Streptomyces noursei ATCC 11455: one gene and its partner. The protein of the gene in region 2 interacts with the protein of the main gene of each other region in a pairwise test. Links are inferred from orthologs where the notes say so. Each region holds a gene or a part of one and is shown on either strand. Other genes may lie near its edges. The genes, in order: ligA and SNOUR_RS26285.

Evidence for each region.
Region 1: the proteins of SNOUR_RS26285 (region 2) and ligA interact in binary tests that used the Escherichia coli proteins (3 or more experiments, as listed by UniProt). The link is inferred for Streptomyces noursei ATCC 11455 from one-to-one orthologs.

Annotation. Positions count from the first base shown.
Region 1 is NZ_CP011533.1:3,255,173-3,269,452, reverse strand. What follows is about bases 7,913-10,871. They hold ligA (NAD-dependent DNA ligase LigA), read left to right. Parts: upstream 7,913-8,263; coding sequence 8,264-10,480; downstream 10,481-10,871. Other genes in these bases: SNOUR_RS13455 (putative bifunctional diguanylate cyclase/phosphodiesterase), read left to right, coding at 10,637-10,871; SNOUR_RS13465 (methionine synthase), read left to right, coding at 7,913-8,233. Also shown: SNOUR_RS13510 (nitroreductase family protein), read left to right, coding at 1-182; albonoursin biosynthesis protein AlbB, read left to right, coding at 142-459; SNOUR_RS13500 (tRNA-dependent cyclodipeptide synthase), read left to right, coding at 496-1,215; SNOUR_RS13495 (VC0807 family protein), read left to right, coding at 1,386-2,114; gdhA (NADP-specific glutamate dehydrogenase), read left to right, coding at 2,303-3,679; SNOUR_RS13485 (LOG family protein), read left to right, coding at 3,781-4,323; SNOUR_RS13480 (SDR family oxidoreductase), read left to right, coding at 4,358-5,047; SNOUR_RS13475 (MarR family winged helix-turn-helix transcriptional regulator), read left to right, coding at 5,138-5,596; SNOUR_RS13470 (MFS transporter), read left to right, coding at 5,729-7,129; more of SNOUR_RS13465, read left to right, coding at 7,220-7,912; more of SNOUR_RS13455, read left to right, coding at 10,872-12,745; Asp-tRNA(Asn)/Glu-tRNA(Gln) amidotransferase subunit GatC, read left to right, coding at 13,257-13,553; Asp-tRNA(Asn)/Glu-tRNA(Gln) amidotransferase subunit GatA, read left to right, coding at 13,556-14,280. UniProt on the Escherichia coli protein: DNA ligase that catalyzes the formation of phosphodiester linkages between 5'-phosphoryl and 3'-hydroxyl groups in double-stranded DNA using NAD as a coenzyme and as the energy source for the reaction.
Region 2 is NZ_CP011533.1:6,197,301-6,212,088, reverse strand. What follows is about bases 5,765-9,231. They hold SNOUR_RS26285 (leucine--tRNA ligase), read right to left. Parts: upstream 8,863-9,231; coding sequence 5,965-8,862; downstream 5,765-5,964. Other genes in these bases: SNOUR_RS26280 (S53 family peptidase), read right to left, coding at 9,185-9,231. Also shown: SNOUR_RS26305 (ComEC/Rec2 family competence protein), read right to left, coding at 1-2,419; SNOUR_RS48485 (ComEA family DNA-binding protein), read right to left, coding at 2,416-3,144; SNOUR_RS26295 (DegV family protein), read right to left, coding at 3,824-4,669; SNOUR_RS26290 (hypothetical protein), read right to left, coding at 4,912-5,691; more of SNOUR_RS26280, read right to left, coding at 9,232-11,143; SNOUR_RS26270 (glycosyltransferase 87 family protein), read left to right, coding at 11,779-13,116; SNOUR_RS26265 (hypothetical protein), read right to left, coding at 13,453-13,686.

The DNA of each region.
Region 1 (14,280 bases), 2.9 Mb from region 2 along the record:
TGGGCAGCTTCAGGTCCGACATCGTCACCAGCATGCTCGGTATCCCGGAACACATCGAGCCGATGCTCGTGGTCCCGATCGGCCGTCCCGCGACAGCCCTCGTCCCCTCCCAGCGCCGCGCCAAGAATGAGGTCGTCAACTATGAATCCTGGGGAAACCGTGCTGCCGCCCCAACTGCGTGAGGAGATCGCGCTCCTCGCCGTCTATCTGCTCAGCAGCGGCCGCGGACTCCTGGAGGAGCCGGCCGACTACGGAATTTACCGCTGTACCGACGGGGCCCGTCGGGCGCTCCAACTCCTCGACGAACACGGCGGGAGCACGGCACGGCTGACCGCCGTCCGCGAGCGTCTCGACGAGGTCATGTTCGCGCCGATGGGCGAGGACCGGGACATGGGCGCGATTCTGGACGACCTGTGTCGCCAAATGGCAGACGCTCTTCCGGAAATTGAAACCCCCTGACGGCTGTCCGGGGCAACCCCAAAAGGACTTCTTAGCATGCTTGCAGGCTTAGTTCCCGCGCCGGACCACGGAATGCGGGAAGAAATACTTGGCGACCGCAGCCGATTGATCCGGCAACGCGGTGAGCACGCCCTCATCGGAATCAGTGCGGGCAACAGTTATTTCAGCCAGAAGAACACCGTCATGCTGCTGCAATGGGCCGGGCAGCGTTTCGAGCGCACCGATGTCGTCTATGTCGACACCCACATCGACGAGATGCTGATCGCCGACGGCCGCAGCGCGCAGGAGGCCGAGCGGTCGGTCAAACGCACGCTCAAGGATCTGCGGCGCAGACTCCGGCGCTCGCTGGAGAGCGTGGGCGACCACGCCGAGCGGTTCCGTGTCCGGTCCCTGTCCGAGCTCCAGGAGACCCCTGAGTACCGGGCCGTACGCGAGCGCACCGACCGGGCCTTCGAGGAGGACGCCGAATTCGCCACCGCCTGCGAGGACATGGTGCGGGCCGTGGTGATGAACCGGCCCGGTGACGGCGTCGGCATCTCCGCGGAACACCTGCGGGCCGGTCTGAACTACGTGCTGGCCGAGGCCCCGCTCTTCGCGGACTCGCCCGGAGTCTTCTCCGTCCCCTCCTCGGTGCTCTGCTACCACATCGACACCCCGATCACGGCGTTCCTGTCCCGGCGCGAGACCGGTTTCCGGGCGGCCGAGGGACAGGCGTACGTCGTCGTCAGGCCCCAGGAGCTGGCCGACGCGGCCTAGTTGGGGGCGTCCGCGGGCGGACCTGCCTCCCCACCCGCTCCCGGTGCCGGCGCCGGGCATGACAAATGTCATGGGGAGGACAGGACACTTGCTCATGGTGCGGAACGGGGCCCCTCGGCGAAGCTGAAGACGTAGGAAGACAGCACACGTCGCACGCCGGGGGACCCGTCATGACTCAAGCCGCCACCGTCACCGCCACCACGAGCCAGGGCAGGGCACTCCTGCGGAGCCTGACGCCGCTGTTCGTGGACGCCGCGATCCCGCTCGGCTCGTACTTCCTCCTCGCCGAGGGCTTCGGCATGAGCACGGTCGCCGCGCTGGCCTGGAGCAGCGTGGTCCCGGCGCTGCGCACGATCTGGGGCCTGGTCCGGGAGCGGACGGTCAACGGCCTCGCGCTGCTGATCCTCGTCGTCAACGTGGTGGGGCTGGCGACGAGCACCCTGACCGGCGATGCCCGGCTGATGATGGCCAAGGACAGCGGCGTCAGCAGCGTCGTCGGGATCGCGATCCTGCTCTCGGTGCGCGGCCGGCGCCCGCTGATGACCGCCGGACTCCGGCCCTGGGTGACCAAGGGAAGCCCGGAGGGGAACGCCGCATGGGACCGGCTGTGGGCGCGCAGCGCGCGGTTCCGGCAACTGGAGCGGCGATTCTCGACGGTCTGGGGGAGCGCCCTGCTGATCGAGTGCGTGGTCAAGGTCGTCGGTGCGTACGTCCTGCCGGTGCACACCATGGTGTGGCTGGGCACGGTGCTGACGGTGGTGGCGATCCTGCTGGCCATGGTGGTCGCGGGCGGCGGCAGCGCCGAGCCGATGGAGCGGATGGTCAAGGCCGAGGTCGGGGCCGCCGGCGAGGCCGCCACGGCGGGGAACGCCGAGCCGGCGCCGGCCGCCGCGGCCTGAGACCGCGCGGCGGGGGAGTTGGGGAAATCGCGTACAGGATTGGCGCGTCGAGCACCCCCGCCCTCGATAGGGCGGGCCCCCGGCGCATATGGTCGGCGATGCGACGGGACATCGGAGCCCCGCGTCGACGGTTCAACGGCGATCCGGACGGCACGCGGCTTTCGTCGGCCACGAAGGGAACGGAAGTCATGTCGACTGTTCACACTGGGGTCACGCAGAGCGGTCTCACCGCCGAGCTGGCCTCCCTGCACGCCGAGCTCGTCCGTCGGAATCCCGGTGAAGCGGAGTTCCACCAGGCGGCCCTGGAGGTCCTCGAAACGCTGGCACCGGTGCTCACCGCCCGGCCGGAGTTCGCCGACGCCAAGGTCCTGGAGCGGATCGTCGAGCCGGAGCGGCAGATCATGTTCCGCGTGCCCTGGCAGGACGACTCCGGCACGATCCGGGTCAACCGCGGCTTCCGGGTGGAGTTCAACAGCGCGCTCGGCCCCTACAAGGGCGGCCTGCGGTTCCACGCGTCCGTCAACCTCGGCATCGTGAAGTTCCTCGGCTTCGAGCAGATCTTCAAGAACGCCCTGACCGGGCTGAACATCGGCGGCGGCAAGGGCGGCAGCGACTTCGACCCGCACGGCAGGTCGGACGCCGAGGTGATGCGCTTCTGCCAGTCCTTCATGACCGAGCTGCACCGTCACCTGGGCGAGCACACCGACGTGCCGGCTGGCGACATCGGCGTCGGCGGCCGGGAGATCGGCTACCTCTTCGGCCAGTACCGGCGGATCACCAACCGCTGGGAGGCCGGCGTCCTGACCGGCAAGGGCCTGGCGTGGGGCGGCTCCAAGGCCCGTACGGAGGCCACCGGTTACGGCAATGTGCTGTTCACCGAGGAGATGCTCAAGCAGCGCGGCGAGGAGCTGGACGGCCAGCAGGTGGTGGTCTCCGGGTCCGGCAACGTCGCCATCTACACCATCGAGAAGGCCCAGGCGCTCGGCGCCAACGTCCTGACCGTCTCGGACTCCGGCGGCTACGTCGTCGACGAGAAGGGCATCGACCTGGCGCTGCTCAAGCAGGTCAAGGAGGTCGAGCGCGGCCGGGTCGGCGACTACGCCCAGCGGCGCGGCAGTTCGGCGAAGTACGTCGCCGGCGGGAGCGTGTGGGACGTCGCCTGTGACGTGGCGCTGCCGTCGGCCACCCAGAACGAGCTCGACGCGGACGCCGCCCGGATCCTGGTCCGCAACGGCGTCAAGGCGGTCTCCGAGGGCGCCAACATGCCCACCACGCCGGAGGCGGTGGCGCTGCTGAAGGAGGCCGGCGTGGCCTTCGGCCCGGGCAAGGCCGCCAACGCCGGCGGGGTCGCGACCAGCGCGCTGGAGATGCGGCAGAACTCCGCCCGCGAGGCGTGGGCGTTCGAGCGCACGGAGGGCGAACTCGCCGCCATCATGCGGGGGATCCACGACACCTGCCACCAGACCGCCGAGCGCTTCGGGCGGCCCGGTGACTACGTGGCGGGCGCCAACATCGCCGGCTTCGAGCGGGTCGCGGACGCGATGCTGGACCAGGGCCTGATCTAGACGCCCCGCCGGGCCCGGCCGCGGAACCGCTCCGCGGCCGGGCCCGGTGTCCTTCCCCGCGCCCCGTGGGGCGGTCGCCGCGTGCCCGTAGGCTGAACGGCATGAATATCTGCGTCTTCTGTTCCGCCGCCGACCTCGACGACCGTTATGTGGTGCCCGCCCGCGAATTCGCCGAATCGATCGGTCGGGGTGGACATGCCCTGGTCTGGGGCGGTTCGGACACCGGGCTGATGAAGGTCATGGCGGACGGCGTCCAGGAGGTCGGCGGGAAACTGCTCGGGGTCTCCGTGGAGTTCCTGGCGGACAAGGCGCGGGCCAACGCGGACGAGATGGTCGTCACCAAGGACCTCGCCGAGCGCAAGGCGCAGCTGCTGGCGCGGGCCGACGCCATCGTCGTCATGGTGGGCGGCACCGGCACGCTGGACGAGGCGACCGAGATCCTGGAGCTGCGCAAGCACGGGATGCACGGCAAGCCGGTGGTGCTGCTGAACACCGCCGGTTTCTACGACGGGCTCAAGGCCCAGTTCGAGCGGATGGAGGCGGAGGGCTTCCTGCCCGTTCCCCTCTCCGAGCTGGTGTTCTTCGCCGAGGACGGCGCGGCCGCGCTGGCCCACCTGGAAGCGCTGGCGGGCGCCGCGGGCTGACCCGCCCATGGGGGCACGCCGTAGGATCGCCCCCATGGGTACGCACTTGATCACGGGCGCCGGATCGGGCATCGGAGCGGCGGTCGCACGGCGGCTCGCCGAGCGCGGTGAGGAGCTGTGGCTGCTGGCGCGCGACGTCGGCCGAGCCAAGGAGTTGGCGGAGCGGTTCCCCGGGGCGCACACCCTCGTCGGTGACCTCGCCACCCCCGAGAAGCTCGACTGGGCGCTCGGGCACCAACGGCTGCCGGAGCGGCTCGACTCGATCCAGCACATCGCGGGCGTCATCGAGCTGGGTGCGGTCGGCGACCTGCCGGCCAAGGCGTGGCAGCGGCAGCTGGCGGTCAACCTCGTCGCGCCCGCCGAGATCACCCGGCTGCTGCTGCCGCTGGTCCGGATCGCCAAGGGCGACGTGGTCTTCGTCAACTCCGGTGCCGGGCTCACCGCGAACCCCAACTGGGGCGGGTACGCCGCGAGCAAGCACGGCCTGAAGGCGCTGGCCGACGCGCTGCGCGCGGAGGAGCACGACAACGGCGTCCGGGTCACCTCGATCTACCCGGGGCGCACCGCCACGCCCATGCAGGAGAGCACCCACCGCCAGGAGGGCAAGGCGTACGACGCGTCCCGGTGGATCGACCCGGAGTCGGTGGCCACGGCCATCCTCACCGCGATCGACCTGCCGCGGGACGCGGAGATCAAGGACCTGGTGGTCCGGCCGGGCCGCTGACCGGACCCGGCCCCGGGGCTCCCGGGGCCGCCCGGTGGTCCGCCCGCCCTCGCCCCCGTGCACCGCGCGGGGGCGACGTACGCTTCAGGGGTGACCACGTCAAGGGCGACCACCGAAGCGAAGACCACCGCCGCGGCCGGGTGCGGGTTCCGGGAGATCAGGGGGCTGGTCACCGAGCTGAGCCGCCGCCTGGACGCCCACCAGCGCAGCCGGATCGCGGAGCTGGACCTGACGCCGACGCAGGCGAAGGCGCTGGAGGAGCTGGGCGAGCCCAAGACCGCGCGGGAGTTGGCCGCGGTGCTGTGCTGCGAGCCGCCGAACGTCACCTACGTCATCTCCAAGCTGGAGAAGCAGGGGATGGTGGTCCGCCGCCCGCACCCCGCGGACGGGCGCGCCAAGCAACTGGTGCTGACCGAGGCCGGTCGGGAGCTGCGGCTGGACCTGCTGCGGCGGATGGGCACGGAGTCCCCGCTGGACCACCTCTCCCACGAGGAGCGCGCCGCGCTCCGCGACGAACTCCTCAGAGCGCTGGGCCGGGTCGCGGACTAGCGCCCGACCGCCGTCGCGCCGAAGGCCCCCGGGCATCGCTCCGGGGGCCTTCGGCGTTTCTTGGTATCGCTTCGATAAAGTTATAGCTGTAACCATCGCGCAGGACGGATAGATACAGCTATAACTAAATCCATGATCACTGAGAACGCGGCGCCGCGTGCGACGGCGAGCACCCCCACCCGTCCCGCACCCGCCGGCGGAGCCACCCAACTCGTCGTCCTGGCCCTGGGGTTCGTGATGGCGAGCCTGGACACCGGCATCATGAACGTCGCCGCGCACGACCTCCGGGCCCGGCTCGGACTGACCATGTCCGGCCTCACCTGGGTCGTCGACGGCTACGTCCTCGCCTTCGCCGCGCTGCTGCTGCTCGCCGGCTCGCTCGCCAAGCGGTTCGGCGCCCGGCGGATCTACCTCGTCGGGCTGGCCGTCTTCACCGCCGCGTCCCTGCTGGGCGCCGCGGCGCCGGGCGGCGGCGCCCTGGTGGCGGCCCGCTTCGCCCAGGGGGCGGGCGCCGCGCTCTTCATGCCCAGTTCGCTGTCGCTGCTGATGAACGCCTTCCCGGAGCCGGCCCGCCGGGCGAAGGTGCTCGGCATCTGGTCCGCGATCGTCTCCACCTCCGTCGGCCTGGCACCGACCGTCGGCGGCCTGCTCGTCGGCACCCTCGGCTGGCGCAGCATCTTCCTGGTCAACCTCCCCATCGGGATCGCCGGACTGCTGCTCACCCGCCGGGTGATCGCCGCGGTCCCGGGCACCGGCGCCCCGCTCGGCGGCACCGGCCACGTCCTCGGCCTGCTCGCCCTCGGCTCGCTCAGCTACGCCCTCATCGAGGGGCCCGCCGCCGGCTGGGCCGCCCCCGGCGTCCTGGCCGCGTTCGCGGTGACCGTGCTCGCCGCCGCCGGGTTCGTGGTCCGGGAACGCACCGCCCGCACCCCGGTCCTGCCCGTCACCCTCTTCGCCGACAGCCGCTTCTCCGCCGCCAACGTGGTCGGCTTCCTCTTCAACTTCGCCTTCTACGGGGCGCTGTTCGTCCTCGGGCTCTTCCTCCAGACGGGCCGCGGCGCCGACGCGGTGACCGCGGGTCTGCAGATGCTCCCGGCCGTCCTCGTCATCCCGATCGGCAACGTGCTCTACACGCGGATCGCGCCGCGCACCGGCAACCGGGCCGCGCTCGCTGTCTCCCTGGCCCTCTCCGCCGCCGGCTACCTCCTGCTCTTCCTGGTCCTCTCGCCGACCCTGCCGTACGGGGTGATCGCGGTGGTGCTGGCCGTCACCAACATCGGCAGCGGGATCAGCTCCCCGGCGATGACCGGCGTCCTGATGGAGGCCGCGGGCCGCGAGCACGCCGACATCGGCAGCGCGACCCTCAACGCCAACCGCCAGGTCGGTTCGCTGGTCGGCATCGCCGGCATGGGCGCGATTCTGACCGGCGCGGGCGACGCCTACCAGGGCACCGGATACGCCTTCGCGCTGACCGCGGTGGCCCTGGCGGCCGCGGCGGTGGTCGGCTGGCTGGGCGTCCGCGGCCGGCGCTGACCCGGGTGCGGCGTTCGCGCCGGGCGTACGGAGGTGGGCCGGGCGGGGCTGGGGCGGCCCGCCCGGCCCACCGCCGCATACCCTTCCGGGGTGAGCGAGAACACCAGGCACAAGTGGGCCGCGGGCGCGGCGACCGGCATCGGGTCGATGCCGGGCGGCGACGCGCGCGAAGCAGCGAAGACCGTCACCGGATCGCTGGAGGACTTCCCCCATCTGCCCGAGCTCCCGGCCCGGGGGCCCGGCGCCGACATGATCGGCCGCACTCTGGGCCTGCTCGTCGAGCTCTACGCCCATGTGGAGCCCAGCGGCTGGCGGATCAGCGACCGGCCCGGCCGCGACACCCGCCGGGCCCGCTCCTGGCTCGGCGAGGACCTCGACGCCCTGGAGGAGTTCACCCAGGGATACGAGGGACCGCTGAAGGTCTCCGCGGTCGGCCCGTGGACCCTGGCCGCCGCACTGGAGATGCGCAACGGCGAGGCGGCGCTCGGCGACCCCGGGGCCTGCCGGGACCTCACCGAGTCGCTCGCCGAGGGACTCCGCGGCCATCTCGCCGAGGTCCGACGGCGGGTACCGGGCGCCGAACTCGTCCTCCAGCTCGACGAGCCGTCGCTGACCGCGGTGCTCCAGGGGCGGGTGCGGACCGCGAGCGGCTACCGCACCCACCGGGCCGTGGACCGCGCGGTCGTCGAGGGCGCGCTGCGCGACCTGGTCGGGGCGGCGGACGGCGCACCGGTCGTGGTCCATTCCTGCGCGCCCGAGGTGCCGTTCGCACTGCTGCGGCGGGCCGGCGCGACCGGCATCTCGTTCGATGCCGCGCTGCTCACCGAGCGTGAGGACGAGGTGCTCGGCGAGGCGGTGGAGGGCGGTACCGCGCTGTTCGCGGGCGTGGTGCCGGGCGTGGACGGTCGATTGTCAGACCCTGCCGGTAGCGTCATGGGTGTCCGGACGCTGTGGCGCAGGCTGGGGCTGGCACCTGGACTTCTCGCGGAGTCCGTGGTGGTCACCCCGTCGTGCGGTCTGGCGGGCGCCTCGCCCGCCTACGCCCGCGCGGCGCTCGCCCACTGCGTCCGGGCGGCGAGGTCACTCGCAGACAACCCTGAGTGACCGCCCTCAAGGACACGGGAGGACAAGACGGTGGCTGGCGAACAGCACGCGGCGGCATCCGAGGTGCCCGCCGCGGCACGGGAGAAGCACGCGCGGCTCGCTGAGCAGATCGAGGAGCACCGCTTCCGGTACTACGTGAAGGACGCCCCGGTCGTCAGCGACGCGGAGTTCGACAAGCTGCTGCGCGCCCTGGAGGCCCTGGAGGAGACCCATCCCGAGCTGCGCACCCCGGACTCCCCGACCCAGAAGGTCGCCGGGTCGTACGCCACGGAGTTCACCGAGGTCGCGCACCGCGAGCGGATGCTCTCGTTGGACAACGCCTTCGACGACGAGGAGCTGTCGGCCTGGGCCGAGCGGATCGCCACCGAACTGGGCGGCGACGCCAGGGGCGCCGGCTACCACTTCCTGTGCGAGCTGAAGGTCGACGGCCTCGCGGTCAACCTCACCTACGAGCACGGCCGCCTCACCCGCGCCGCCACCCGGGGCGACGGCCGCACCGGCGAGGACATCACGCCCAACGTCCGCACCATCGCCGAGATCCCGCACCGCCTCCAGGGCGACCGGGTCCCCGAGCTGGTCGAGATCCGCGGGGAGGTCTACTTCCCGATGGAGAAGTTCCTGGAGCTCAACGAGCGCCTGGTGGCCGACGGCAAGCCGCCGTTCGCCAACCCCCGCAACGCCGCGGCGGGTTCGCTGCGCCAGAAGGACCCCAAGGTCACCGCCACCCGCCCGCTGCACATGGTGGTGCACGGCCTCGGTGCCCGCGACGGCCTGGAGATCGACCGCCTCTCCGAGGCGTACGACCTGCTCAAGGAGTGGGGCCTGCCCACCGCCACGCACAACCGCGTGGTGGACTCCCTCGCCGCGGTACGGGAGTTCATCGCCCACTACGGCGACCCCGAGACCCGCAGCACGGCCGTCGAGCACGAGATCGACGGCGTCGTGGTCAAGCTCGACGAGATCCGGCTCCAGGGCCGGCTGGGCGCCACCTCGCGGGCGCCGCGCTGGGCGATCGCCTGGAAGTACCCGCCGGAGGAGGTCAACACCAAGCTGGTGGACATCCGCGTCGGCGTCGGCCGCACCGGACGGGTCACGCCGTACGCGGTCGTCGAGCCGGTCACCGTCGCCGGTTCCGAGGTGGAGTTCGCCACCCTGCACAACCAGGACGTGGTCAAGGCCAAGGGCGTCCTGATCGGCGACACCATCGTCATCCGCAAGGCGGGCGACGTCATTCCGGAGATCCTCGGCCCGGTCGTCGACCTGCGGGACGGCGCCGAGCGGGAGTTCGTGATGCCCGCCGAGTGCCCCGAGTGCGGCTCGGCGCTCCAGCCCGCCAAGGAAGGCGACATCGACCTGCGGTGCCCCAACGCCCGGTCCTGCCCCGCCCAGATCCGTGAGCGGCTGTTCTACCTCGCCGGCCGCAAGTGCCTGGACATCGAGAACTTCGGCTATGTCGCCGCCACCGCCCTCAGTCAGCCGCTGGAGCCCGCCGAGCCGCCGCTGATGGACGAGGGCGGTCTGTTCGACCTCTCCGTCGAGCAGTTGCTGCCCATCAAGTCCCATGTCCTCGACCCGGACACCGGCCTGCCCAAGCGCGACCCGAAGACCGGCGAGGAGAAGGTCGTCACCTTCTTCGCCAACCAGAAGGGCGAGCCGAAGAAGAACACCCTGGCCATGTTGGAGAACATCCAGGCGGCCAAGGAGCGCCCGCTGGCCCGGATCCTCACCGGGCTGTCGATCCGTCACGTGGGCCCGGTGGCGGCGCAGGCGCTGGCCCGGGAGTTCCGCTCGATCGACCGGATCCAGGAGGCGAGCGAGGAGGAACTGGCGGCCGTGGAGGGCGTCGGCGGCACCATCGCCGCCTCGCTCAAGCAGTGGTTCGCCGTGGACTGGCACCAGGAGATCATCGAGCGCTGGCGGGCCGCGGGCGTCCGTATGGAGGAGGAGCAGTCGGGTGAAACGGGCCCGCGTCCCCTGGAAGGCGTCACCGTCGTGGTAACGGGCACACTTCAGTCACACACCAGAGATGGCGCGAAAGAAGCGCTACAGGCTCTTGGTGCGAAGGTGACCGGATCCGTTTCCAAGAAGACCGGATTCGTAGTGGTGGGCGACAACCCCGGTTCGAAGTACGACAAAGCCATGCAGTTGAAGGTCCCCGTGTTGGACGATGACGGCTTCGCTGTGCTGCTGGAGCAGGGTCCCGAGGCGGCACGAGCGGTAGCTGTCACTCCGCCTGAGGAGGAGTGAGGTGTCACCCCATCGGCGCATACCAGATTGATCTGGGAGGCCGGGTCGCATTCGGGCAACCGCTGCGGATCGCTGCCCGCAGTGGCCTTCCGCGTCCTACTGTTGACGTGTGCGCCTGCCGTGGCGCGGGCACAGCCGGCTGTGAGAGGGATCGGAATGAAACCGACCGACAGCGCCGCTCCGGCGTCGCGGCTCCGCCGGCTTGTGGTGCCCGCGTTGCCCGCGGCCCTCGTCATGGCGGCGTGCGTGGTGCTCGCCGCCGGTGTGCTCCACTCGCTCGGCGACGGCGAGCCGTTGTTCCCCGCCGGAGCCATCGGCTGGTCGCTGGCGGTCCTGACCGGCGTCATCGTCGGCCACCTGGTCGCCCTCGGCCGGGACCGGTGGTGGGGCGGCACCGGTTCCGGGGCGGCCCTCGCCCTCGCCGTGCTCCTGCTCTACGGCTGGGTGCCGGCCATCCTGGTCAGCCTCTCCGTCGTGGTCCTGGTCGGCGCCGCCCGACGGCAGCGCTGGCGACAGGCCGTCGTCCACGGGGCAGTTGACCTCCTCGGCATCGGCGCCGCGGCGCTCGGCCTGGTCGTCTGCGGGGTGCAGCCCAGCGTCCGCCGGCCCTGGACGCCCGATGCCTGGGACCTCTCCGTCCTGCCCGAGGTCCTCGTGATGGCGGGGAGCTATCTCCTCGTCAGCCGGGGACTGCTGTGGTTCAGCCGGCTGCCGCTCGGCGGCGGTCTGCCCGCCATCGCCCGCCCGGCGGTGGTGCGGCAGGCCCTGGTCGGCATCGCCCTGGTCGGCATCTCCCCGCTGATCGCGGTGTGCGCGGTGGGCGCCCCGCTGCTGCTGCCGCTGTTCGCGGTCCCGCTGATCGCGCTGGACTCCACCCTGTGGATAGCCAGGGCCCGTGCCGAGGAGCAGCTGCGCGACCCGCTCACCGGCCTGCCCAACCGCCAGTGGTTGCTGGAGCGCACCTGGACGGCCCTGGACGAGGCCGAGCGGGCCGGCACCCGTGCCGCCCTCGTCCTCATCGACCTCGACCGCTTCCGCTCCGTCAACGACACCCTCGGGCACCTCGCCGGCGACCGCCTGCTGCTCCAGATCGCCGACCGGCTGCGGCACGCCCTCCCGCGCGGCGCCGAGGCCGCCCGGCTCGGCGGCGACGAGTTCGCCGTCCTGCTGCCCGCCACCGACTCCCTCACCAGCTCCCAGCGGGTCGCCCGCAACCTCGTCGCGGCCCTCAGCTCCCCGCTGGACCTCGACGGACTGACCCTCGTGCTCGAAGCCAGCGCGGGGGTCGCGGTCTTCCCCGAGCACGCGCTGGACGCCGAAGGGCTGCTGCGCCGCGCCGACGTGGCGATGTATCAGGCCAAGCGGGACCGCAGCGGTGTCGAGCTCTACGAGGCCAAGCGGGACGGCAACACCCCCGACCGGCTCGGCCTGCTGGGCGATCTGCGGCGCGCCCTGGACGCCGGCGACGTGGAGCTGCACTACCAGCCCAAGGTCCGCTTCGACGGCCATGTCTCCGGACTGGAGGCGCTGGTCCGCTGGGTCCACCCGGACCGCGGCCGGGTCCCTCCGGACGAGTTCATCGCCATCGCCGAGTCCTCCGGCCTGATGCCCCGGCTCACCGAGTACGTCCTGGAGACCGCGCTCGCCCAGGTGGCGCGTTGGCGCGCGATGGGCCTGGAGGTGCCGGTCGCGGTGAACGTCTCACCGCGCGACGTGCACTCCCCGGGCTTCGCCGGCGCGGTCGCCGCCCGGCTCGCCCGACATCGCGTCCCACCGGGCGCCCTCCAGTTGGAGATAACCGAACACGTCCTCCTGGAGGACCCGCAGCGGGCCGCCGACACCCTGGCCGGGCTCACCGCGCACGGCGTGAAGATGTCCCTGGACGACTTCGGCACCGGCTACAGCTCCCTGGTCCACCTGCGACGCCTGCCGGTCAGCGAGCTCAAGATCGACCGTTCCTTCGTGGCCCGGCTGGCCGTCGACACCGAGGACGCCGAGATCGTCCGCTGCACCCTCGACCTGGCCCACTCGCTGGGCCTGCTGGTCGTCGCCGAGGGCGTCGAGGACGACGAGACCTGGGAGCGGCTGCGCGACCTGGGCTGTGACGCCGTCCAGGGCTGGCTGGTGGCCGCCGCGATGCCACCGGACGAGACCACGGCCTGGTTGCGGGCCCGTGGTGAGCACGGCTGGCGCCGTGCGTCGGAGACGTCCGCCCTCACGGCGGAGAAGGCAGCCGAGCGCCCTTCGGGACAGGTCCTGAACTGACCCGGCCACCGGCCGTCCCAACTCCCCGCTCCGACACCACCGCACAAGCCCAGGTCCCGACCCAGGACCCGAAACCAGATCCTGACCCGGAACCAGACCCGAAACCGGACCCGGAGCCGAAACCAGCCCCGGACCCGGACCCGGACGAGCCCGCGCCGGACGCCCCCGTACCGGGCCTGCCGGCGCCGCGGGAACCGCGCGCGCCCGGCTCCAGAGCAAACGATCCGCCAGCCGGTGCCCCGGGCGAGGCGGAGCCGCCGGACGCCCCCCGGCCCCCGGCGGCGGACGGCGGCTGACCGCCCCCGCCACGGGGCCGTCGGGCGGTCCGGCCGGACCGCCCGACGGCCCCGCGAAACGCTCCGTTGCAGCGGTCCGGCGAAAGCGTTTCGCGGCGGCGTTCCCCTACGCCATAGGATTGGGCCGGAATACTCCTGCGGAGAATTCGCCTAGAAATCTCCTTCCGGAACACTCCGCCCAGAACACTCCACCGAAAACACCAGAGGATCGCTGCATGCCTGGCATCACGCGCGAGGAGGTCGCCCACCTCGCCCGGCTGGCACGTCTGGAGCTGAAGGACGAAGAGCTCGACCACTTCGCCGGACAGCTCGACGACATCATTGGCGCGGTCGCCCGCGTCTCCGAGGTCGCCGGTCAAGACGTTCCGCCGACCTCCCACCCGCTGCCGCTGACCAATGTCATGCGGTCGGACGAGGTCCGTCCGTCGCTCACCCCCGAGCAGGCGCTCTCCGGCGCCCCCGCTCAGGAGCAGCAGCGTTTCAAGGTGCCGCAGATCCTGGGGGAGGAGTGATCATGGCAGACCTGATCAAGCTCACCGCCGCAGAGATCGCGGCGAAGATCGCCGCCGGCGAGCTCACCGCCGTCGAGGTGACCGAGGCCCACCTGGCCCGCATCGAGGCCGTCGACGAGAAGGTGCACGCCTTCCTGCACGTGGACCGCGAGGGCGCGCTGGCCCAGGCCCGCGCCATCGACGAGAAGCGGGCCCGCGGCGAGAAGCTCGGCCCGCTGGCCGGTGTCCCGCTCGCACTGAAGGACATCTTCACCACCCAGGACATGCCGACCACCGTCGGCTCGAAGATCCTCGAAGGGTGGATGGCGCCCTACGACGCCACGCTGACCAAGAAGCTCAAGGCCGCCGACGTCGTCATCCTCGGCAAGACCAACATGGACGAGTTCGCCATGGGGTCGTCGACGGAGAACAGCGCCTACGGGCCGACCGGCAACCCCTGGGACCTCACCAAGATCCCCGGCGGCTCCGGCGGCGGTTCCTCCGCCGCCCTCGCCTCCTTCCAGGCCCCGCTGGCCATCGGCACGGACACCGGCGGGTCGATCCGTCAGCCCGCCGCCGTCACCGGCACCGTCGGCGTCAAGCCCACCTACGGCGGGGTCTCCCGCTACGGCATGGTGGCCTTCTCCAGCTCCCTGGACCAGGGCGGCCCGTGCGCCCGCACGGTGCTGGACGCGGCGCTGCTCCACGAGGCCATCGCCGGCCACGACCCGCTGGACTCCACCTCCAT
Region 2 (14,788 bases):
CGGCCAACAGCGCCTGTTGCGCGGGGGGTTCGAGATCACCGAGCAGCAGGACCGTCAGTCCGCCGGTCCGTACGAGCACGGCAACGCTGGCGTCGTTGGGGCCGGAGAACGCACCGTCACCGGCCGACGGCAGCCATGGGGATGCGCCCGGCCACAGCACCTCCCAGGCGAGGGGACCCAGGTGACGCCGCTCGCCCGGTGCCGCGCGGAGCACGGGAACCCCGGCCCCGGCCGCCGCCTCCCGCACGAACTTCGCCTGCTCGTAGGGCTCTTGCAACGTCGTGGTCTCGATCGCGCCGACCGAACGGCCGCGCAGCACCCCGGGCAGGCCGTCCACATGGTCGGCGTGGAAGTGCGTAAGGATCAGGAGCGGGATCCGGTGGATGCCCAGCCCGGTCAGGCAGCGGTCGATGGCACGGGGCTCGGGCCCGGTGTCCACCACCAGCGCGGTGCCGTCGCCGGCCGCCAGCACCAGCCCGTCCCCCTGCCCGACATCGCAGGCCACCACCCGCCAGTCCGGCGGCGGCCAACCGGTCAGCACGCGGGTCAGCGGCGCGGGGCGGCACACCGCAAGCACCAGGGCCAGCGCGGACAGTGCGCCCAACCAGCGGCGGCGCAGCACCCGGCGGCCGACCGCCAGCAGCGCCACTGTGGCGACGGCGAGCATCAGCCCACCCACCCAGCCCCCGGGCCAGCCGACCTCCGCGCCCGGCAGCTCCGCCCCCGTGCGGGCAACGGCGGCGATCCACTCGGCCGGCCAACCCGCGCACCACGCCAACGCCTTGGCGACCGGCAGGGCGACCGGCGCGGCGGCGAGCGCCGCGAAGCCCAGGATCGTCGCGGGTGCCACGGCCAGCTCGGCCAGCAGATTGCAGGGCACGCCGACCAGCCCCACCCGCGCCGCGAGCACCGCGACGACGGGTGCGCAGACCGCCTGGGCGGCGGCCGCGGCGGCCACCACCTCGGCGAGCCGGGGCGGCACCCGGCGGCGCTGGAGGGCCGCGCTCCAGCGGGGCGCGAGCAGCAGCAGCGCGCCGGTCGCCAGGACGGAGAGCAGGAAGCCGTAACGCCGGGCCAGCCAGGGGTCGTAGAGGACCAGCAGCAGGACGGCGGCGGCGAGCGCGGGGAGCAGCGAGCGGCGGCGGCCGGTGCCGATGGCGAGCAGGGTGATCAGACCGCAGGCGGCGGCCCGCAGCACGCTCGGGTCTGGGCGGCACACGACCACGAAGCCGAGGGCGAGCGCTCCGCCGACCAGGGCGGTACCGCGCAGCGAGAGCCCCAGACGCCGGGCCAGTCCGCGGCGTTCGGCCCGGGCGGCGAGGTGGGGTGGGCCGATCAGCAGGGCGAGCACGATGGTCAGGTTGCTGCCGGAGACGGCGAGCAGGTGCGTCAGGTCGGTGGTGCTGAAGGCGTCGTCGAGATCGGGCGGCACCCGTGACACGTCGCCGACGACGAGTCCGGGCAGCAGCGCGCGGGCATCCGGGGTCAGCCCGTCGGTCGCCCGGCGCAGCCCGGTGCGCAGGCTCCCGGCCAGCCGTTGGAGGGCGGACGGCGGCGCCACCTCGTTCGGCGAACCGTCGGCGGTGACCCGCAGTACCGCGGCCGTCCGGTCCGCCGCCTCCAGCGGCGGTGCGGCCCGCGCCACCACCCGGATCCGGGTCGACGGCAGCAACCTGCGCCACTCCGGTGACGGCGACGGCGAGGGCGACGACGACTCACCCGCAGCTTTCCCGTGCTTCGCGGCGCGCTGCTGCACGACGGCCAGCACGGGGGTACGGGCGGTGGTGACCCGCCCGTCCGGCGTCGCGATACGAACGGCCTCGGCGGTGAACACCAGCGCCGACGGCATCCTCTGCGAGCCGCGCACCTTGGGGCGGGTCAGCCGTGGATCGTCGGTCACCTCCAGCTCCACCGTGAGCCGTGCGTACCGGTGGGCCCACGTGGGCAGCGGCCCGCGCCGCACGTCCGCGGCGTGCAGCGCGGCGGACGCGGCCCCCGCCGCGGCGCAGAGCAGGACCGCCGCCAGCGCCACGAGCGCCCCTGCGGTCCGGCCGGGTGCAGCGTCGTTCCCCCGGGCGGACCGGCCGCCCTTCGACCGGGCCCGCCAGAGCGCGAGTGCGGCGAGCGCCACGGCCATGGCGCAGCCCGCCGCCACCATGCCGCCCGGTGCGCCCAGGGCAACCGCTGCCGCCGCCCACGCCGCCCCCGCGGGGCCGACGAGTCGCAGGTCGGCGGGGCCGTCCTGATGCGCGTCGGCCCTGCCGTACGACGGGTCGGCCCGGCCGTCCTGGTGCGCCTCCGCCGCACCGCCCGGCGTTCCTTCCCGGCCACCGGCCCCGACGCGCCCCGTCGACGCCCCGGCGTCCGCCGAGGTCACGGCCCCACCGGCAGGGTTCTCGTCCTCCGGAGTCGACGTCATGGCGTCACCAAGGGGCGCAGGTCGGCAAGGCGGCGCTCACCGATGCCGGCCACCTGTCGGAGCTGGTCCACCGAGGTGAACCCGCCGTGCCGGGTGCGGAATTCGATGATGTGGCGGGCCAGGACGGGCCCCACTCCGGGCAGGGCATCGAGCTGCTGCTCCGTCGCCGAACTGAGGCTCAGCGGCCCACCCGTCAGCCCAGGCGTCCCGCTCCCGGCACCGCTTCCGCCACCCGTCGCACCACCGGCCCCGGGCTGGCCGCCCGCGCCGGCGCCCTCCGCAGCGACCAGGATCTGTTCGCCGTCGGTCAGCAGCCGCGCCCGATTCAGCCCCCGGAGATCCGCCCCGCGCAACACCCCGCCCGCGGCCTGCAGCGCATCCATCACCCGGGAGCCCGCCGGCAACCGGTGCACCCCGGGTCGGTGGACCTTCCCCGCGACATCCACGACCAGCATCCGGCCCGCCCCGCCCGGTGGCCCACCCGTCGCCGGGCCGCTGGACGAGGAGTGCGCCGACGACCACGGCGGAGCCGGCGAGCGGGCTCCGGGGCCCGGCGCCGGAACCGTACGCTCGACACCCGGCGCACGCACCGGCTCCGGGCGCCCCGCCCAGAAGTGCTGGACCGCGAAGCCCACGGCCACCACGAGCACCAGGGCCAGCGCGCCCAGCGCCTTCGGGGTCGTGCCGCACCGTAACTGCACCCAGAGCGGCAGCCGTTCATGCACCGCCGACCACCAGCGTTCCTGCCGGCGGGCGCCCGGCGGGTCGTGCTCCCGGGACGGCGGCGCACGGTGCCCGTACGACGGTTTCGCCCCCGCGTCGGGCGGACGGCGACCACCACCGAGCCCTCTCGCTCCCGGACCCGTACGTCCCTCGGCGCTCCCGTCCTCCCTACCGCGGCCGCTCCCCGTACCGCCGCCCCGTGCCGCCTCGGCCCCGTGCCCCACCTGATCGGCGCCGAAGATCGCCGCGGCTCGGGCCCGCGTCCGTTCGCGTTTCCACTCCCGCACGCGGTCCCGTTCTCGCCGCCCCCAGCGCGCGGTCGGCACAGCGGAGGTCGAGGAAGCAGGGGGCGCAGGGGGCGCAGCGGGCGGGCGGGATGGTCCGGCCGGTGGCTCCGGCGCGGAAACGGACACCGCTACTGACGTCGTATCCGGCAAGGAAGCCGTTCGATAAGTGCTCATAGCCCTCGACGGTAGGCACCTCGCGCGGATCCCGCCGATCTGCGTCACATCCCGTGGATATCCGGGGAGTTGTGGATAACTCCGTCACCCGCACGGGCATCCGGAACCCGGCGTCGTCACCACCGCAACAGCCGTCACACAGAGGTCGGGCAGGTGCCGACCCCACGGCCGCCACCTGCCGCACCACGGCTCATCGCAGATCACCGTGGCTCATCGCAGTTCATCGCGGCGAGACCACGACCCCCAGCAGCCCCGGCCCGGTGTGTGCGCCGATCACCGCACCGACCTCGCTGACGTGCAGCTCGTTCAGCCCCGGCACCCGTTCCCGGAGGCGTTCGGCCAGTGCGTCCGCCCGCTCCGCCGCCGCGAGGTGGTGGACCGCGATGTCGACCTGGCCGTCCCCCGCCCGCTCCGCGGCGATCTCCTCCAGGCGCGCGATGGCCTTGGAGGCCGTACGGACCTTCTCCAGCAGTTCGATGCGCCCGTCGTCGAGTTGAAGGATCGGCTTGACCGCGAGCGCGGAGCCGAGCAGCGCCTGCGCGGCGCCGATCCGGCCACCGCGCCGCAGATAGTCGAGGGTGTCGACGTAGAAGTAGGCGGCGGTGCCCGAGGCGCGCTTCTCCGCGGCGGCCACCGCGTCGTCCACGTCCCCGCCGGCCTCCACCGCCTCCGCGGCGGCGAGGGCGCAGAACCCAAGGGCCATCGCCACCATCCCGGTGTCCACGACCCGTACCGGTACCGGGGCCTTCTTGGCCGCCAGCACCGCCGCGTCGTAGGTGCCGGAGAACTCCGACGAGAGGTGGAGGGAAACGATGCCGCTCGCCCCGGCCTCCGCGATGGCCCGATAGGTGTCCGCGAACACGGCGGGGCTCGGCCGCGAGGTGGTCACGGGCCGGCGCTTCTGGAGCGCCTGGGCGACCGATCTCGCGGAGATCTCGGTGCCCTCTTCCAGGGCCTGGTCCCCCAGGACGACGGTCAGCGGTACGGCCGTGATGTGGTGGCGTGCGACAGCCGCCCGCGGCAGGTAGGCCGTGGAATCGGTGACGATCGCGACATGGCGGGACATGACTGGGAGGTTAGTCGGGGACGCAGGCGCCCGACAGTGCGGGCCCCTCCCCAAGATTTTCCAGGTTGTACCAAGGCTCTGCCAAGTCCGCCCAGGTCACGGCCTGTCGGGAAGGGGAAAGAGTCGAAACGGAATGATCGCACAGCAGTTGGCTGATCGCATGGGCGCTGCGCGGGGACCGGGGATGCCACAGCCCGGGGGGCTTGAGGTCCCGCGCCACACGGGGGAAGGCGAACCAGCGCCTACCCTGCTGTCCCGCCACCGCCGCCCTTCCCCCAACGGGACGGCTCCCGTCGCGGGCTCTTCTCCCACGGATACGTCGGCCGGGTGCGGGGATCCTGGGCGGTGATCGCAGGCGCCTCGTCCTCCACCGGGCCCCGGGCATGCCCCTTCCCGCCCGCGCCCGGACCGGCCCCAGGTGCCCCGCCCGCGCCCGGCGCCCCCGTCTGCTCCCGCTCGTGCTCCCGGTCCACCGGGGCGTCCGTCCAGTGCCGCAAGGCCCCCGCCTCCACGTCGATCTGGTCGCTCAGGGCGGCCAGATCGTCTTCGGCGAACTTGCGGGCCCGGTCGCGGGCGGCCCAGCGCAGCGACTCGGCGGAGTGCGTGATCCGCTCCAGCCGCTCCCGGAGCTCGGGGAGGCGGTCCGCGATGCTGGCCTTGCTGGGTTCGCTCTCTAGGCGGCGGAGGTCGTCGTCCAGCTCCCGGCCGTGCGCGCTGAGGCGTTCGAAGAGCCGGACCGCCTCGTCGAGCGAGGCGTCGTCGGCGGAGCCGGACCGCAGGACCTCCTGGGTGGCCCGCATGGACGTGCGCAGCGAGAGCCGCAGTTGGGCCAGTTCGCCGACGACTCCGGGCTGGGTGAACTGCCGGGCCCGCAGGGTGGTGTCCTCGACCGTCCGTCGGGCCTGGGCGACCTTGCGGTCGACCCCGCGCTTGGCTGCCTGGACCGCCCTGACCGTGAGGAACACCCCGGCGACGACGAACAGCACGAAGAGCAACCCGAAGATGGCGACCGCGGCTTCCATGGGCACTCCCCTGAGGTGTCGGCGGCGCCGGTTCTGTGCCGGCGCCCGTACCTCCACGGTAAACGCGTCGGGCAGGCCAGGGGTTCCAAACGAACCCCCAACCTGCCCGTAGGGGAAACCACCTATACGCGCGCGGGACACCGCTCCCGTCCACCGCTCCGGCCCGCAGAAGGCCAGTTCAGAGGCGACTGCAGTGCGTTCCTGCGGTCAGGGCCGCGACCGGGTGGGGGCTGCGCGGGGCACCCCTCACCCGACCGGCCGGGTGCTGCCTGATCACGCCGGGACGATGTTCACCAGCTTCGGTGCCCGGACGATCACCTTCCGGACGCCCGCGCCGCCCAGCGCCGCGACCACCGCCGGCTCGGCCAGCGCGGCCGCCTCCAGGTCCGCGTCGGAGATCGACGGCGCGACCTCCAGGCGGGCCTTGACCTTGCCCTTGATCTGGACGACACAGGTCACCGCCTCGTCCACGACGTAGGCGGGATCGGCCACCGGGAAGTCCGCGTGGACGATCGTGTCGGTGTGGCCCAGCCTGCGCCACAGCTCCTCGGCGATGTGCGGTGCCAGCGGGGCGATCAGCAGCACCAGCTGCTCCGCGACGGTCCGCGAAACGGCGCCGCCGGCCTTGGTCAGGTGGTTGTTCAGCTCGGTGATCTTGGCGATGGCGGTGTTGAAGCGCAGGTTCGCCATGTCCTGGGTGACACCGTCGATCGCCTTGTGCAGCGCCCGCAGGGTGGCCTCGTCCGGCTCGGCGTCGACGACGGTGACCTCGCCGGTCGCCTCGTCCACCACGTTGCGCCACAGCCGCTGCAGCAGGCGGTACTGGCCGACGACGGCCCGGGTGTCCCAGGGCCGGGAGACGTCCAGCGGGCCCATCGCCATCTCGTACAGGCGCAGGGTGTCCGCGCCGTACTCGACGCAGATCTCGTCCGGCGTGACGGCGTTCTTCAGGGACTTGCCCATCTTGCCCAGCAGCCGGGAGACCTTGCCGCCCTCGTAGTAGAAGACGCCGCCGTCGTGCTCCTCGACCTCCGCCGCCGGGACGGCGATGCCGCGGGTGTCCCGGTAGACGTACGCCTGGATCATGCCCTGGTTGTACAGCTTGTGGAACGGCTCGGCGGAGGAGACGTGCCCCAGGTCGTGCAGCACCTTGGACCAGAAGCGGGCGTACAGCAGGTGCAGCACCGCGTGCTCGGCGCCGCCCACGTACAGGTCGACGCCACCGTGCGGCTGGCCCTCGCGCGGGCCCATCCAGTACTGCTCGACGGTGGGGTCGACCAGCGCGTCGCCGTTGTTCGGGTCCAGGTAGCGCAGCTCGTACCAGCACGAACCGGCCCAGTTGGGCATGGTGTTGGTCTCGCGCCGGTAGCGCCGCACCCCGCGGCCGTCGCCCAGGTCCAGCTCGACGTTGACCCAGTCCTCATTACGGGACAGCGGGGTCTCGGGCTGGGTGTCGGCGTCGTCCGGGTCGAAGGTGCGCGGCGAGTAGTCGTCGACCTCGGGCAGCTCCAGCGGCAGCATCGACTCGGGCAGCGAGTGCGCCACACCGTCCTCGTCGTAGACGATCGGGAACGGCTCGCCCCAGTAGCGCTGACGGCTGAACAGCCAGTCGCGCAGCCGGTAGTTGACGGTGCCCTCGCCGATGCCGTTGGCGGTCAGCCACTCGGTGATCTTCGCCTTGGCCTCGGTGACGCCCAGGCCGTCCAGCGAGATGGTGTCGTCGGCCGAGTTGACCAGCTTCGCTTCGTACGAGGCGAACGCGTCGTCCCAGGTGGTGGTGTCGGTGCCGCGGCCGTCGCTCGGCTCGACGACGCAGCGCATGGGCAGCTCGAAGGCGCGGGCGAAGGCGAAGTCGCGGGTGTCGTGGGCCGGGACCGCCATGATCGCGCCGGTGCCGTAGCCCATCAGGACGTAGTCGGCGATGAAGACCGGGATCCGCTCGCCGCTGACCGGGTTGGTGGCGTGCACGCCGGTGAAGACGCCGGTCTTGTCCTTGGCCTCGGCCTGCCGCTCGACGTCCGACTTGGCGGCGGCCTGCTTGCGGTAGGCGGCGACGGCCTCGGCGGGGGTGGCGTGGCCGCCGGTCCACACGTCGTGGGTGCCCTCGGGCCAGGCGTCGGGAACGATCGAGCCGGTGCCGTTGTCGGAGCCGGCGATCAGTGGGTGCTCGGGGGCCAGGACCATGTAGGTCGCGCCGAACAGGGTGTCCTGGCGGGTGGTGAAGACCGTGATCCGGTCGGAGTCGCTCACCGGGAAGTCGACGCGGGCGCCCTCGGAGCGGCCGATCCAGTTGCGCTGCTGCAGCTTGATGGCCTCGGGCCAGTCCAGCGCGTCCAGGTCGCGCAGCAGGCGGTCCGCGTAGGCCGTGATGCGCATGTTCCACTGGCGCAGCTTGGCCTTGAAGACCGGGTAGTTGCCGCGCTCGGAACGGCCCTCGGCGGTGACCTCCTCGTTGGCCAGCACCGTGCCCAGTCCGGGGCACCAGTTGACCGGGGCGTCCGAGGCGTACGCCAGGCGGTACTCGCCCAGGACGTCGGCCCGCTCGGTGCCGGACAGCTCGGCCCAGGGCCGGCCGTCGGGGGTGGGCCGGGCGCCGGCCTCGAACTGGGCGACCAGGGTGTCGATCGGCCGCGCCTTGTCGGCCTCCGGGTCGTACCAGGAGTTGAAGATCTGCAGGAAGATCCACTGGGTCCACTTGTAGTACGCCGGGTCGATCGTCTCGATCGAGCGGCGCTGGTCGTGGCCCAGGCCCAGGCGGCGCAGCTGGCGCCGCATGTTGACGATGTTGGCCTCGGTGGAGACCCGCGGGTGGGTGCCGGTCTGCACGGCGTACTGCTCGGCGGGCAGGCCGAAGGCGTCGAAGCCCAGGGTGTGCAGGACGTTGTGGCCCGTCATGCGGTGGTAGCGGGCGTAGACGTCGGTGGCGATGAAGCCCAGGGGGTGGCCGACGTGCAGTCCCGCACCCGAGGGGTAGGGGAACATGTCCATGACGAACTTCTTGGGGCGGGCAACCGCCGCGGGGTCGCCGCCCAGGTCCCCGTTCGGGTTCGGGGCCTCGTAGGTCCCCTCCGCCTCCCAGAAGTCCTGCCAGCGTGCCTCGATGTCAGCGGCCAGCGCGGCCGTATAGCGGTGCGGCGCTGCCACCTCAGCAGCGGTAGTCGTCTCGCTCATCGTCCTCAAAGCTCCATCGATCGTCTCTGCCTGCGGCTGCTGCGGACACGGTTTCTGCGGAAACAAAAATGCCCCTCACTCAGGAGGGGAAGCCGCGCCGATGCCGACCCGGGCGACCACAGCGAAGGGCCCGGTCGGGACTGATCAGCGCGGCCCGCTAAGCAGAAGGCGTACGGCACACATGGCGCCAGAGTACCGCAGGGCACACAGGGCCCGCGCCCGGGATTCGCCCCGGGCGCGGGCCCTGCCCCGTTTTCCCCGTCCCCCGCCGACGCGCCCATAGGGTCACGGGGTGGCGGAGGAGCGGGGCGGGGCCCCTGCGTCAGGGACGGTAGGAGCTCACGTATCCGGCACCCGGGCTGCCGACGCCGGTGACGTCGTCATAGCCGACGGTGGCCTGCAGGGAGCTGTCCTTGCCGAGGCTGCGCAGCGAGGTGATGGTGCCCTTGGCCGCGTCGACGCCGTTGGCGAAGTCGACCCGGACGACCGCCAGGTCGCGGCCGGCACCCAGCGGGTGGTCGGTCACGTCGTGGTAGGCGGCGGTGCCGTAGCGCTGGTAGATGGCCGGGTTGGCGAAGCCGATGGCGACGCCGTGCCGGGCCTGCTGGGCCAGCGCCTGGACGCCCGCGATCACCGGCGCGGCCAGCGAGGTGCCGCCGATGCGGTACTCGTCGTAGCCGAGCTTGCCGTTGGGCAGCGTCTGGGTCTGGCCGACCAGGAAGCCGGTGTTGGGGTCGGCGACCGCCGAAATGTCCGGAACGGTGCGCATGGCGTTGCCGCCGTTGGCCTTGGCCAGCGCGTCCGGGACGACCCCGCGCTGGTAGAAGGGCTGCGCGACGGCCTTGCTGGTGCCGCCGCCCGCGCCACCGTTGAAGGCGCCGGGGAAGTCGGTCCAGTCGTTGCCGTCCTTGGAGAGCACCGCCTTCTGGGTGCCCCAGCCGGTCTCCCACAGGTAGCCGTTGCCCTTGCCGACGGCCAGGGAGGTGCCGCCGACCGCGGTCACCCAAGCGGAGTTCGCGGGGGTGTCGACCTGCTTGGTGCCGGTGTTGGCGACCTCGTCACCGTTGTCGCCGGAGGAGAAGTAGAAGCCGATGCCCTCGACCGCGCCGCGCTGGAAGAGCTGGTCGTAGGCGGCGGCCACGTCCGGGGTCTCGTTGGCCTCGACGTCGCCCCAGGAGTTGGAGACGATGTCGGCCAGGTGCCCGTCGACGACCTTGCCGAGCGAGTCCATCAGGTCGTCGTCGTTGCAGGAGGCGGCGCCGACGTAGACGATGCCCGCGTCGGGGGCGACCGCGTGGACGGCCTCGACGTCGAGGGTCTCCTCGCCGTACCAGCCGGCCGCCTTGCAGTCGTCGATGTGCGTGTAGCCCTTCGGCAGGACCTGCGAGAGCTGACCCTTGCGGTAGCGGGGGTCGCCGTTACGGGCGGCGTAGGTGTCCGCGTCCTTGGCGATGGTCGGCGAGGCGTAGGCGTCGGTGATCGCGACGGTGACGCCCTTGCCGGTCCACTTCTTCGCCCCGTAGGCGGCGCGCAGCTGCTTGCCGGTGTAGCCCTTGATCGCGTACGGCGCCTTGCCCCCGTAGGCCGACGGCAGGCTCTCGTTGGTCCGCGACCCGTAGTACGTGGAGAACGGCCCGGAGTTGCGGAAGACGGGGGACGGCGGCGGCAGTTCGGCGGAGTGGTGCCGGGCCAGCCGGGGCGCGTTGTCCAGGCCGGTGACCGTCAGGACCGCGTCGGAGACGGACGCGGGCGCGGAGGCGGTGGCCGACGGCGCGTGGTAGGTGTGGCCGTTCTTGCGGTAGTTGTGCAGGTCGGTGGCGAAGGCCCGCTCGGCGGCTGCCGCCTCGCCGGTGACCGTGACGTAGCGGTCGGTGGTGCCGGTGACCGTCAGGCCGGACTTCTTCAGCCAGGCGGTCACCCTGGCTATCTGGTCCTGGGTGGCACCGTAGCGGGCACCCACCTGGGCCGGGCTCAGGTACTTCCCGTACGCGGCGGAGTGCGGGTCGGCGACGGCCTTGGCGTAGTCCGCGAGGCCCTTGGCGTCCCGGCCGGCCAGGTAGACCCGGGCGTTGACCGCGGTGGAACCGGCGGTGGAGCCCTGGTCGGCCTGCTCGGTGGCCCATCGCGGCTTGGTGCCCTGCAGTGCGTGCCGACCCCCGTCGTGGCCCGCGGCGTCGGCGGCCGGTGCACCGAGCGCGAGCGCTCCGGCGACCAGCGGCAGCGCCGCTGCCCAGGCCAGACCCGCGCGGGCGCGCAGTGATCTGGTGCGGCTTGCTCTCATGTAACCCCCTGCTGTGGCGATGCGGTGCGCTGCGGGGTGACGCCGCGCCGGTGCGCCGGTGCGCGACACCTCATCAGCGGTGAATGCGTCGGATGTGACGCTCACGCGATTCGCCACTCTTTCGGTGAACCGTTCATGTCAGGGTCATGCGATCACCAAGAAGAGCCCAAGGAACCACAAGGAACGGACAGAACCAGTCACGAAGAGAGCACTCAACTGGCCACATCAGACAGGCTGTTGACCGAATATCAGGGCAACCCAGGAAGATCTGCGCACCGCGAACCCGCCGCCCCGGAACGCACAACAGAGTGGGCCGCCCTTGACGGACGGCCCACTCTGTCTTCTGTGGAGCTAAGGAGAATTGAACTCCTGACCTCCTGCATGCCATGCAGGCGCTCTACCAACTGAGCTATAGCCCCAGGTCTTGTCTCCGCTGCGGTTTCCTTCCGGCTCCCCGCTGCGGCATCGCCTACATTACACGGACCCCCCGGCCTTCTGCCAAATCGCCCTCCCGTCGCCCGACCACCACCCCTGGACGAGGCCCTTCGGGCCGCGGCGCCCCCTCGGGCCCTCCGGCGGGGCCCGAGGTACTGTCGGCAGGCCGTGCCCGATTCGTCCCTGGGGAGCCGTACGCCGTGACCGCGCTGGATCCACACCGGCCCACCGAGCCTCGCGGCCCACGCCCCGGCGCGGGCGTGATCCGCCGCCACCCGGTGTGCGCGGCGGCGCTGGCCTGCCTGGTGTCCTTCACCGCCTTCTGGATCGCACAGCGGCTGGCGCACGTCTCGATGGTGGACCTGATGGTCTACCGCGCCGAGGGCGAGACCGCCCGCGCCGGCAAGGACCTCTACGACATGGTGGCCACCTCCGCACGGCTGCCCAACACCTATCCCCCCTTCGCCGCGCTGCTGTTCGTCCCGCTCACCTTCTTCGGCGTCCCGGTGATGCGCACCCTGGCCACGGCCGGGAACCTCGTCCTGCTCGTCGCCGTCGTCCACCTGTCCCTCCGCCTGGTCGGCCGGCCCCGGCGGATGCCCCCGCTCGCCGCGACACTGGCGCTCTCCGCCCTGCTGGTGTGGTGCGAGCCGGTCTGGACGACGCTGCGCTACGGCCAGATCAACCTGCTGCTCGCCGTGCTGGTGCTGTGGGACCTGACCCGTCGGGACACCAACCGCTGGGCTGGTATCGGCATCGGCATCGCGGCCGGCATCAAGCTGACCCCGGCGCTGTTCGCCGTCTTCCTCGCGCTGGCGGGCGCGGTCCACGCCATCCGACGGCTGCGCTCCGGCGCCGGCTGGCGCGCCGCCTGGAACCCCTGGCTCCGGCAGGCCGCCGTCGCCACCGGCACATTCGGCGCCACCGCCCTCCTCTCCGCGATCGTGCTACCGCGCGACTCGCATCGCTTCTGGACCGAGATCGTGTTCGCCGCCGACCGGGTCGGCGAGGTGGAGATCACCGCGAACCAGTCGCTCCGCGGCGTCCTGGCCCGCCTGCTGCACACCCACGACCCCGGCACCGCCTGGCTCGTCCTGGCCACCGTGGCGACCGCCGCCGGGCTGGCGCTGGCCGCCGCGGCACTGCTGCGCGGCGAGCGCGCCTGGGCGACCCTGACCTGCGCGGCCACCGCCCTGCTGATCAGCCCGATCTCCTGGTCGCACCACTGGGTGTGGAGCGTCCCGATGCTGATCCTGCTGGGCTCCGAGGCGCTGCGGCGCCCCGGGGCCGCGGCCCGCCGCTGGTGGGCGGTGACCGGGGTGGTGGGGCTGCTGTTCTGCTCGTTCGCACTGTGGTGGGTGCCACACCGCTGGCACCAGCACGAGGAACTGCACCAGAACGCCGGGCAGATGCTGCTCTCCGCGGTCTATCCGCTGGCCGGGCTCACGCTGCTGGCACTGACCGCGGCCCGGCTCCGTCGACCGGCCGGGGCCACCGCGATATCCGCGCCCGCGCCGGACTCCGCGTCCACGACCTAGGGTCTGCCCGATGGGTCAGGGTCCCCGCCCGATCCCTCCGGGCCGCGCCGCCCGTGGTCGTCCTCGTCGTCGTCCCCGTGATCGTCACCGTCGTCGCTCGTGCGCCGCCGACCGCCGTCATGTCCGCCCCCGTCGCGCCGCCGCCTCCGGCGTGCTGTCGCGGTCCCGCCGTCGGCCGTTCCGGCAGCGGTTCCGAGGCGTGAACGCCCCGCCGTTCCGCGGGAGTTCCGGGTTACCGGAAACGATCGAAAGTGCTCGCAATCGCCCAACACGGCTCGAAAGATGACCGCTTGGCGAGATTCGGGACCGCCCCGGTCTCACCCGGGGACCCCCAACTCAGGCCGTGGCGAAGGAATAGAACCGTTTCAGCGTGCAGTGCTCGTCGAGCAGCCGGCCGTAGATCGGCTCCCCCTCGAGCTCGCGGTAGGTCTCGATGGGGTCGCCCTTTATGACCAGGGCGCGCGCGCATTCCTCGCACCAGTACTGGTAGTCGGCGTTGACCGGTTCCATGTCGCGGACGATCGGCGTGCCGCTGCCGCACCAGTCGCACTTCCTGCTGTGGGCGCCCATCCATCAGCTCCAACTGTGGCCGCAGGCCGTACAGACGAAGGAAACACCGCCGTTGTCGCCCAGCACCTGTGCGACATGGGAGGAACCGCACGAAGGGCACTGGAAAGCCACGCCCCCGGTTGCGCACGCGGCGGGCGGGCCGAGCAGGTCGTCGACCTCCCCATGGATGCACGTGGGCATCGCGATCTCTCCTCCCCTGGCGGCGCCGTCCGATTCTGCCACGGACCGACCACCAGGTCAGGTCCGCCCACGGAGCAGCCCGGCCACCCCACCGGGCGCCGCCGCGCCGGCCGGCGCGAGAACACTCCCCCGCGGCACTCTTGACACCCCGCCCGCGTCCTCCGCCGCCCGACGATCGGGGAAGAACATCCCGAAAGGCGAGCTTGCCGACGGGACCACCCACGGCCCCAACCTCCCGACCGACAGCACCAGTCCGGGCACGCCCACGCCTCCCCCACGCCTCCCCCGCGGCGCCCTCCCCACCCGCGCCCGCCCGCAGCCCGACCCCGTCCACGACGCCCTTGTGGTGGCTGTTCGCGAGGCCCCATGTCGCGGCCCGCCCCGTGGCCATGACGGGGAGTTCCCGATGCCGGCAGCCCAACTCCGCGGCGCCCACGGGCGGCACCGCACGTCGACGGGCCCGCCGCGGAGCCCCCCGATCTCCCGGCCGGTGCGGGCCGGCGCGGAGTATGCGCGCCCGCGAGCGGCCGGCGGCTCCTCGACTGCCCGCCCGTCCACGGCCCGCCTCCGAGGACCGCGCGGAGCCGGGACGGCAGCGTGGGCGAAGGCGGGGGCGGCGGAGGCGGGAGGGCGGCGGGACCAGGCGCGAAGAGCCGTGCACCCCCGTAGGGTGACGTACCCCACAGCCCCGTAGACGGTGGGGGACTTCCGGCGTGACGTCAGGCCGCGCGCCGGTGCGACCGGGCCGCGGCATCGCATCCGGCCGCAACGCAAAGATCCCCACCTCTTGAGGAGGTGGGGATCTTCCGGGTTGTGGAGCTAAGGAGAATTGAACTCCTGACCTCCTGCATGCCATGCAGGCGCTCTACCAACTGAGCTATAGCCCCGGGTCTTGTTCCGTTCCTCCGGGGTTTCCCCCGGC